Regions from separate parts of the Yersinia sp. SCPM-O-B-9106 (C-191) genome, predicted to be linked through region 2. Evidence: predicted binding sites of a transcription regulator. Region 2 holds the regulator's gene; each other region holds the start of a gene.

Region 1 (3,288 bases), 1.3 Mb from region 2:
TGTCACAGGTGTTGCCTGTAACTGGGTTTGCTTGGCCTTCACCGCGAGCGGTGATTTTGTCAGCAGGGATACCTTTAGAAACCAGGTAATCACGTACGCTGTCAGCACGACGCTGAGACAGAGCTAAGTTAGGAGCTGGTTGACCGATACGGTCAGCGAAGCCCAGAACAACTACAGAACCGTCTTTAGGATCGATAGAGCTCAGCTGTGAGTACAGTTGATCCAGAGCTTGCTGGCCTTCTGCTTTCAGAGTTGACTTGTTGAAAGCGAACAACACGTCTGATTTCAGAGTGAAACGCTTAGTGTCAACAACTGGAGCTGGTGCTGGTGCTGGAGCAACTACTGGAGCTACTGCATCTTCCTGACCGAAACGGTAAGAAACACCTACGCTCAGCATGCCGTTGTCTGGACGAGCACCAACGGTAGCTTTATCACCGATGTTGCTAACCCATTGGTATTCCATACGGGTTGCCCAGTTCTTGGTCCATGCGTATTCAGCACCCAGAGCTACCAATGGAGAAACACCGGTGTCATGGTTGTTCAAACGTGTGCCAGAAGCTGCGTTAAACGCGCTGGAGTCTGCACGCCAAACCATACCACCCAGACGGGTGTACAGGTCCAGGTCCTGAGCAATTGGGTAGCTCAGTTTTGCAGCCAGTTGAACGCCTTGTGCTTTAAAGTCGCCGTTACGAACGTCGCCTTTGTAAGGCATACGGCCAAGCCAGTCGTATCCCATTTCAAAGCCCAGGTATTGGTTTGCTTGGTAACCCAAGAACGCACCAGCACCTAATTGGTCTTTATGAGTTGGACCGTCATTGCCTTGGTCGCCATAGATACCGCCAGTGCCAGTATTTTGATACTGAGACCAGCCCAGTTTGCCACCGGTGTACCAGGTGTTATCTTTCGGTGCGGCTTGCGCTACTGTAGCGAAACCAGCCAGTGCCACTGCTAATGCGATAGCTGTCTTTTTCATTTTACGCCTCGTTATCATCCAAATAGGCAATGAGCTTTAAAAGCTAAGCCCTTGGTTAAAATTCTTCGTCAAGGTTTTAACGCTCCCGTTAATTACGCTGCCAGTATAATTTGGCGTTTTAGAGCAACCTTGGCGATGTAAAGTCTACAACGTGGCGAGAAAGTTACAAGTGTGATGTGATATTCTGACTGAAAAAAAACCGAAATTGTGCATAATCTTTAACGATTTAGCCGTAAAAAGGCTCTTTTTGTAGACGTTATTTTCTACTGTGAGCCGCATTCTGACTCGCTTTATGTCGATTTATCAGGAGTAAGCCCTAAATATTGTAATAATTCATGGGATAAATCCTAAATTTACTTAATGATACAAAGAAGAATGAATTTTTAACGTTGCGCACTGTCCTTGATCGAGTTTTGTGTCTTCTAAAGGACGCATAACAAACCCATAAGCGTTCCCTAATTTTGCCGCCAAACGCAATCTGATGCGGTCATTTTCTGATAACTCGGGTAGCCAACCAAGAACAACACTGTAATTTCCTGTTAACAGCGCTTTTTCCATAGCATCAACAGTTGATAATGGATTGATTTGCCTCGCCTGAACGACTTTAGTTATTGGTAACCCCGATTGCTGTAGCCATAAACGGCTCAATTTCTGTTGTGGGGTTAACCATAGAAGCCATCGAGATTGTTTACCGAGCTGTTGTAATAAAGGAAGCAATAATTGTGCTACTGCAGACTGGTTTTCACTGTACACAAGTTCACTGATAAGGCCACTATCCGTTTGAGTATCAACTCGTTGCGATACATCACGGGTAGCAAGAGAATGATGATTAGCATTATAAGGTTTTAGTGATTGAGTACGCATTATGAACCTCGCCTGTAGTGTGCTGTATGTATATACAGTAGTCACTGTTTGTTCGAAGATCAACTAAATTTTTACAAGATGCTTCGCATTATTGTGATGAAAATACATGAAAACTGATTTTGTGTTTGGCTCTGTTATCCATATTGCGTATTTTCTAATTAGTTGTTCCTCTTACACTTATTACAACTGGATAGGGACGTTGGATCGGATTTTTACTAAAGGAGTAGTGATGAAAAACATATCAGAGAATAAGATAAGACAAGCACAGAATCGCTTTGATTTTTTAGGGAAAATTACGGCTCGCTCACAATTTGGCGGTTATGGGTTGCTAGCCAATGGCATTATGTTTTCAGTGGTTTCTGAGGGGGAGCTGTATTTACGTGCAAATGACAGGGTTGAAAATTTATTTCGTGCCAGAGAAATGACCAATCTTGTTTATGCCAAGCGGGGGATTCCTATTTTATTGCGTTATTATTGGGTGGACTCTCTCTTGTGGGATGACGACCTCGCACTACGCCATTTTGTAAAACAGGCCTATCAAGGGGCTAAATCTGAAGTTTTAAGCAAAAAATGCCCGCCAGTTCGGTTGAAAGACTTACCTAACCTCAGTGCCAGCCTCGAGCGACTATTATGGAAAGTCGGTATCAAGAGTGTAGCGGAATTGAGGTTTGAAGGGGCTAAGCGCTGTTATTTGAAGTTGCGTACGTTGAGGTGTTCACTTGGCGTGAATGTTTTATTGGCTCTTGCTGGGGCGATCAGTGGCCATCACTATGCTGCGCTGCCCCTCATAATGCGCAGTGAACTTATTGAATGGTTTGAAATGCACATTCGCACAGACGATGTTTCACAATATGAAACAGCATAAAGAAGGGCCATTGATAGAAACTGGCCCTGGGTTCAATTAGCCAGTGTGGCCGATACGTTTATTGAGCTCACTGAGTTCAGGTAATAGTTCAAGCAATAAGCCAATCTGTTGTAATACCAATTGATCTTTGCTCTCCGGCTCAGGATTACAGCTCTGTAGCCGGGTTGATAAGCCGGCTAACACTTGCGCCATTTTTATACTGTCGGGTTGTTCTTGCTCAAGTGTACCTTCAACATAACAAATAGCATCGTTGAGCAACCTCAGCGTAGCTGTATTGGTCAGCTTTTCACGATGAGCGCCTAGCGCAGATATATAACTGAGCATAGTGTGGTTGAGACAAAGTAAACGAAATGCGGCTTCCTGAGTTTCTTTGTCGTTCTTGGGCTCTGCTGACATATTTGAAATGACGGAAGCCAATTCGGCATCGCAATTATGAGCATCACGGCGGGCAATACGGTAAGGCAAACTATTATCTCTACCTTGATAATATTGCACTAAGATAGCATCCAGATAGCGGCAGTTCGCATTAAGTGTTCTACGAACTACGGCGGGAAGTTGGCGGAATTTCCAGTCTGGCCAGATAAAA
Region 2 (3,288 bases):
ACAGCAGCCCGGTGCAATCAGCGCTTATGACCTGTTAGATCTGCTGCGTATTTCTGAGCCGCAAGCAAAACCACCCACAGTTTATCGCGCTTTGGATTTCTTGTTGGAACAAGGGTTTATTCACCGCGTAGAATCAGCGAACAGCTATGTGTTGTGTCATCATTTTGAAGAACCAACTCATACTTCTGCGCTTTTCATCTGCGATCGCTGCAAGATTGTGACAGAACGCACCACAGTCGGCATCGAAGAAGCCTTGGCGCTGTTAGCAAAACAGTCGGGTTTTACCCTACGTCATAGTGTGGTTGAGGCTCATGGTTTATGTGCGGAATGTGGAGAAGTTGAAGCCTGTGAAAGTCATGAACATTGTGACCACGACCATTCTATTGTGACGAAAAAGAAATAACCTTCTGGTGATAAAATCAAACTGTCGCTAGAAAGGCGGCAGTTTCGAAGGGAACCCACTTATAAAAAATTTACCGCCTATATCCAATATAATGGATGCGGTTCATCATATATAGAATAGGTGGGAAATAATAAAATATAAGTAAGACACTTCCTTGTGTCCATATCGATATAAATACAGGAGTAGCAGAACATCCTCATTAAAAAAATCATCACTCTACGATGCAATAGAAATTAACACTCTACTAATAGAATGTGCCATTTAATAAAATGCATTCTGAAAAATGAGAGCCACGATAGATTTATATCAATATCAGTTTAAATCCATTTAACGCTGTTACCAGCGATATTTACTGTGGTCTTCCCAGGCTTTAACTTCTTTCTCGGCTTGCTCTTTCTGATAGCCGTATTTCTCCTGGATTTTACCCACCAACTGGTCACGCTTACCTTCAATGACGGTCAGGTCATCATCAGTCAGCTTGCCCCAATTCTCTTTAACTTTACCTTTAAACTGCTTCCAGTTACCGTCGACTTGATCTTTATTCATAATATCTCCGTTACCTTAAGATTCGTCAGTTTATTTAATTCAACACGGTAAGTATATTTACTCCCTAAAAACAAATTTAATTTAAATGAGTTATTCACAGTCATAATTTAAATTAAATATTGTTGCTTCGCTTACCGTATGAATAACTATAGCAAAGGATACTGACAATCAAAGTAAGATTAATATTAATCACTGTCACCATGGCAATAAACAGGAAATAAAAACTCGTAATTTTCAGTTAAAACAGCAATTAATAAGTTATTATCAGAATATTCTCAAACTAGATTGAGTTAAGTATTAGAGGAATTAAATGCTTTATATACCCTTCCATTGAAGGGTATATAAATAAACGTTAAAATCAGATCCAGTCGCCATTGCGGATGACACCAACAGCCAAACCTTCAATAGTGAAACTTTGCTCACGCAGATCGACAACAATCGGCTGAAACTCACTATTTTCTGGGAGAAGTTGTACGATATTACCTTGTTTTTTCAAACGTTTTACCGTCACTTCATCATCAATTCGCGCAACAACCACTTGCCCATTACGCACATCTTGAGTCTTATGTACCGCCAATAAGTCACCGTCCAGAATACCGATATCTCTCATCGACATCCCATTAACCCGCAGCAAAAAATCTGCACTCGGCTTAAACATGGAAGGATCAACTTTGTAATGCCCTTCGATATGTTGTTGGGCTAACAGCGGCTCACCTGCGGCAACCCGACCAATCAGTGGCAGGCCATCTTCTTCTTCCATCAATAAACGGATACCACGGGAAGCGCCGGAGACAATCTCAATAACGCCCTTACGGGCCAGTGCTTTTAAATGCTCTTCAGCGGCGTTAGGAGAGCGAAACCCCAGACGCTGCGCAATTTCGGCACGGGTCGGTGGCATACCTGTTTGCGCTAGGTGGTCGCGCACCAGGTCATAAACCTCTTGCTGTCTGGTAGTAAGTGCTTTCATTCCGCCCCCTGTTTGTTTATACAGTCTTGCTGTGAGTATATACAGGTAAGCAGGTATTGGGAACCAAAGAGTGAATAAAAACAGGGATTAATCACTGTTTACATCAACAGCATTGATTAACCAGCATGTTGCCAAAGCACAGTTATCCATATAAATAGCGCCAACAAGATGGCCAGAGACACGGCGGCAGAGCCCATATCTTTAGCCCGGCCTGATAGTTCGTGGAATTCACTGCCGATGCGGTCCACCACGGCTTCGATGGCACTATTAATGATTTCGATAATAATCACTAAAACAACACTGCCAATCAATAAAATCCGTGTGATTGCATCTACATCCAGCCAGAAGGCCAGTATGATAGCGAGTATGGCGGCCACCATTTCTTGCCGAAATGCGGCTTCATTTTTCCAAGCTGCGGTTAAGCCTTTAACAGAATAACCCGCTGCTTTATAGATTCGGATTAACCCTGTTGATTGGTTCGCCATATTTTATTGCCTTTATCTTAAGTTAATGATGATTTTTGCCGTTTTCTGTTGTCTCATCACCACAGATCTCAAAACCACTTTCTGGTATCCTTGCGACGAATTGCTAACAAGAGGCTTCATGTAGTTATGTCAGGTTGGCGTAAAATATATTATAAGTTGTTGAATTTACCACTTAAACTGTTGGTAAAAAGCAAGGTTATTCCGGCAGATCCTGTGACTGAGTTAGGGTTAGACCCGTCTCGTCCTATTCTGTACGTTTTACCTTACAATTCTAAGGCTGATTTGCTGACTTTGCGAGCGCAATGTCAGGCGCAGGATCTGCCCGACCCATTGATTCCATTGGAAATCGATGGCGTGAGCCTTCCCAGCCATGTCTTTATCGATAACGGCCCGCGGGTGTTTCGCTATTACGCCCCGAAACAGGAGTCGGTCAAGCTATTCCACGATTATCTGGATCTGCATCGCAATAATCCGGAGCTGGATATCCAAATGCTGCCGGTCTCGGTGATGTTTGGCCGCTCTCCGGGGCGTGAAGGCCATGGTACGCCACATCTGCGCGTGCTAAACGGCGTGCAGAAATTCTTTGCTGTATTGTGGCTGGGCCGCGATAGTTTTGTGCGCTTTTCGACCACGGTATCACTGCGTCGAATGGCCAGTGAGCATGGTACCGATAAAACCATCGCCCATAAATTGGCACGCGTAGCGCGAATGCATTTCTCGCGTCAGCGGTTAGCTGCGGTTGGCCCGAGCCTACCGGCCCGTCAGGATTTGTTCAAAAAACTGTTAACGTCCAAAGCAATTGAAAAAGCAGTCGCCGATGAAGCGCGAACCAAAAAAATCTCTCACGAGAAAGCGCAACAAAACGCCATTACGCTAATGGAAGAAAT
Region 3 (3,288 bases), 1.8 Mb from region 2:
GGAAACCGGTACACAGAGCATGCCACTTTTACTTATTCGGATAATCACCTATTATTCGTTAACACTATCCGAGAAAGCCGAACAATAGTATGGACAGAATTGATGCAATGCGCGTGTTTATCAGAGTAGTGGAACAGCGCAGTTTTACCCAAACCGCACAAGACTTAAATTTACCTCGATCTAGTGTGACGGATGCAGTTAAGCAGCTTGAAAAACGCTTAAATGTCCGCTTATTGCAACGCACTACCCGGCATGTCAGTCCGACACTGGATGGGGAAGCTTACTACCAGCGCTGCCTGCAAATTATTGCTGATATAGAAGATGCTGAAATGGCGTTTGCTAATGCTAAGCCACGGGGCTTACTGAGAATCGATGTACAAGGCACCTTGGCTCGCCATTTTGTATTACCACAACTACCTGATTTTATAGCACAATATCCCGATATCGAATTATTTATCAGCGAAGGAGATAGGCTAGTTGATTTGATTCGTGAAGGCTTTGACGGCGTATTGCGTGTCGGTAATTTGCAAGATAGTGATATGGTGGCCCGCCGCGTGGCACTGCTACCACAGGTAACTTGTGCTGCACCGCGCTATTTGCAACAACATGGAACACCACTCACACCTAATGAGTTAGCCGGGCATCAAATGGTAGGGTTTCGTTCCAGTGCGACTGGCGGATTAATGCCATTAGAATTTTGTATCAGCACACAATCTCAGCCCTCCGCCAGGAAAGAGCTTTCATATCAACGGCTACAGCCCTATTTATCAGCTGAAGTTCAAGATATGAAAGTTCAAAATGTGAAATTACCGGCGGTTCTATCCGTTAGTGGCGCAGAAAGTTTTGTGGCTGCCGCACGGCTGGCATTAGGGATCATTCAGGTACCACGTTATCACATCGAATCAGACTTACGTGCCGGAACACTGATTGATATTCTCCCAGAATATGCCCCGCCCCCCATGCCGGTTTCTTTTCTGTATCCACGTAATCGACAATTGTCACCACGGGTGCGTATTTTCAGTGACTGGCTGAACCAAGTATTCCTGAAAGCATTTTCCTGACAATAATATCTCCTTGAAAGGCGATGCTGCTGACACCATAAGCAGCCGAGCTAGCCAGCTCGGCTACAACGCTAATTTATTAGTCTTTTTCAACGGATTGATAGATATCGATATCAAAATAGCCGTCACTTCTGCCGTCATTGAGGTAAACCTCATAACAAGCGCCCTCGGCTGGGTGATAGCCACTTTGTGGTAAATGCTGGTGATACAATTCTCCCCAAGCTTTAGCATAACCATCATCATCATCCGTTACTCGGGTGTGATACACCGCATATAGACCTGAGGGGATCACCTGTAACTCCAACTGGCCGCGAAGTTCTACTGGTAAGACATAGTCATCAGCGACAGATAAGGATACATCAGCCCGTAACTCAGCCGGTGGATTGGTTTCTGGGTTATCCCAGTAAAGTGCTAACCAATCTTTTCCTGGAATTTGGTGCTGGGTATAAAGTGATGATAGTTGGTCAAATCCTTTCGGGATGGTCTCGTGATAAGGCCCAACAACTCGGATACCCACAATCTTTTTCGATTCTTTTTCGACTATCTTGAATGTCATATCGCTACCTCGACTCAATGGTTTTAATAAAAACTAAGTGACTAAAGATACGAACTCACGCCATAACTGTACATTCATACAGTATAGCGGGATTTAATGACATTTGATTAGTTTTTAACCTTGATTTGCGAACTGTTTCGCAAAAAATCATCTGCTTGTTCAAGTTGAAGATGACTGAATACCTTGATCCCGTGACGACGCAGTAAAGCTGTTGTCACTCCCTGTCCTGCGCGTTGAGTACCATTAAAATGGCCATCATAGATACGGCTACTACCACAAGATGGGCTACCTTCAGTCAGAATGGCCAATGTGCACTGATGTTTTTGAGCCAATTCCAAGGATTGATAAGCCCCTTGCAGAAATTCCCGGCTGACATCATTACCCCATTGCTCAATCACCCGCGCCTGCCCCTGTAATACCGACTCGCCATTACCTTGCTGAATTTCTGCTGGTGGGCGTGGCACCGGCATTCCTGCGGCTAATTCTGGACAAATTAGCACCAGTCGCCCTTCATCCTGCCAGCGCTGAATAATTTCATCATGAACAGACAGAGCGCTGCCGTTATAACGGACAGGTTTCCCCATCAAGCAGGCACTGATCAGGATACGCGCAGGTTTGGATTCCACGAGATTTTCAACCTTACTATTGTGTGATAAATGAATTAGTGATGAATTAAAAATAACTATAGCCACCGATAATAACCAATTAATAGTGGCCAGTCATAAACTCAGAAAATAATTAACGCAAAGCAGATATTTCTTGGGTTAATAAATAGAGCGCGGCCTATTTTGAATGGTTATAGGCGGATAAGACTTGCGGTAACAATCTCGCCAGGCGCTTTGCCCACTGTTCCTGCCCATCGGGTTGAGTGATAAGATCCTGACGAATCTCTATTCCTACATAAGGTAAATGGCGCTGTTCCGCATGAAATGGCAAAGTGAAATCGGTTGCATCTGTCATGGCATAAGGTTGGTTAACTCCGACATTTAAGGAGCCATCTTGCTGTAAAAATGCCACTAACTGCAAAGAAAACTCAGGATTACGGTTAAATAAAGTTCCAACTTGCCACGGGCGTGAAATGTTTTTAAACGACGGGGTAAAGCTATGCATGGAAATAATGACACTGCTCTGGCCGCAATCATGGCGCTGATTAAGTGTCTGTGTAATTAAGTCATGATAAGGCTGGAATACCTCATTTCGACGGGCTTGAGCCTCTTCTACCGTGACACCAATATTGCGTGGTATCCGCGTGTTTTCCGAAATTTCAGGAATAGAGCTGGCGATACCCGGCGTGCGGTTACAATCAATCACTAAGCGCGAGTAACGCTGATGAATCAATGTTGCATCCAAATATTGGCTAAGTAATTGCGCGGTAGCCAATGAGCCAATATCCCAACCAATATGGCGGTCAATCTCCCCGGCGGGTAACCCCAAATCCCCAAGTTGGGCGGGAATACGCTGCCCGGCATGGTCTGCCAGCAAGATAAAAGGTGAACGGCTCTCTGGGCGTTCAATGGCCGCAGCCGGAGGTTCGCCATCACGTAATAAAGGAATCAAAGTGACATTGGACATGAATTGAATACCTGATATGAATGGATTTCGTAAATAACAGACTTTTATCCTAGCGGCTTATCCTTACTTCGCACACCCCGACCTTATACTTAAACTTTA

The links. Region 2 encodes LexA, which represses DNA repair genes until DNA is damaged. Its sites were predicted from a motif close to TNCTGTATGTACATACAGNA; they were not measured.
Positions count from the first base shown of each region.
Region 1: the regulator LexA is predicted to act here: its motif matches at 1,858-1,877, upstream of sulA (SOS-induced cell division inhibitor SulA).
Region 3: the regulator LexA is predicted to act here: its motif matches at 1,682-1,701, upstream of sbmC (DNA gyrase inhibitor SbmC).

Region 1 covers NZ_CP110791.1:2,668,021-2,671,308, reverse strand. The annotation lists gene ompA (porin OmpA) at 1-973, opposite strand, end outside; gene sulA (SOS-induced cell division inhibitor SulA) at 1,331-1,837, opposite strand; gene OP863_RS12370 (TfoX/Sxy family DNA transformation protein) at 2,067-2,702, shown strand; gene yccS (YccS family putative transporter) at 2,739-3,288, opposite strand, start outside.
Region 2 covers NZ_CP110791.1:3,985,847-3,989,134, forward strand. The annotation lists gene zur (zinc uptake transcriptional repressor Zur) at 1-403, shown strand, start outside; gene OP863_RS18020 (CsbD family protein) at 740-949, opposite strand; gene lexA (transcriptional repressor LexA) at 1,308-1,916, opposite strand; gene OP863_RS18030 (diacylglycerol kinase) at 2,033-2,401, opposite strand; gene plsB (glycerol-3-phosphate 1-O-acyltransferase PlsB) at 2,528-3,288, shown strand, end outside.
Region 3 covers NZ_CP110791.1:2,231,185-2,234,472, forward strand. The annotation lists gene OP863_RS10215 (LysR family transcriptional regulator) at 90-1,061, shown strand; gene sbmC (DNA gyrase inhibitor SbmC) at 1,141-1,617, opposite strand; gene OP863_RS10225 (DUF523 domain-containing protein) at 1,725-2,243, opposite strand; gene OP863_RS10230 (N-formylglutamate amidohydrolase) at 2,401-3,189, opposite strand.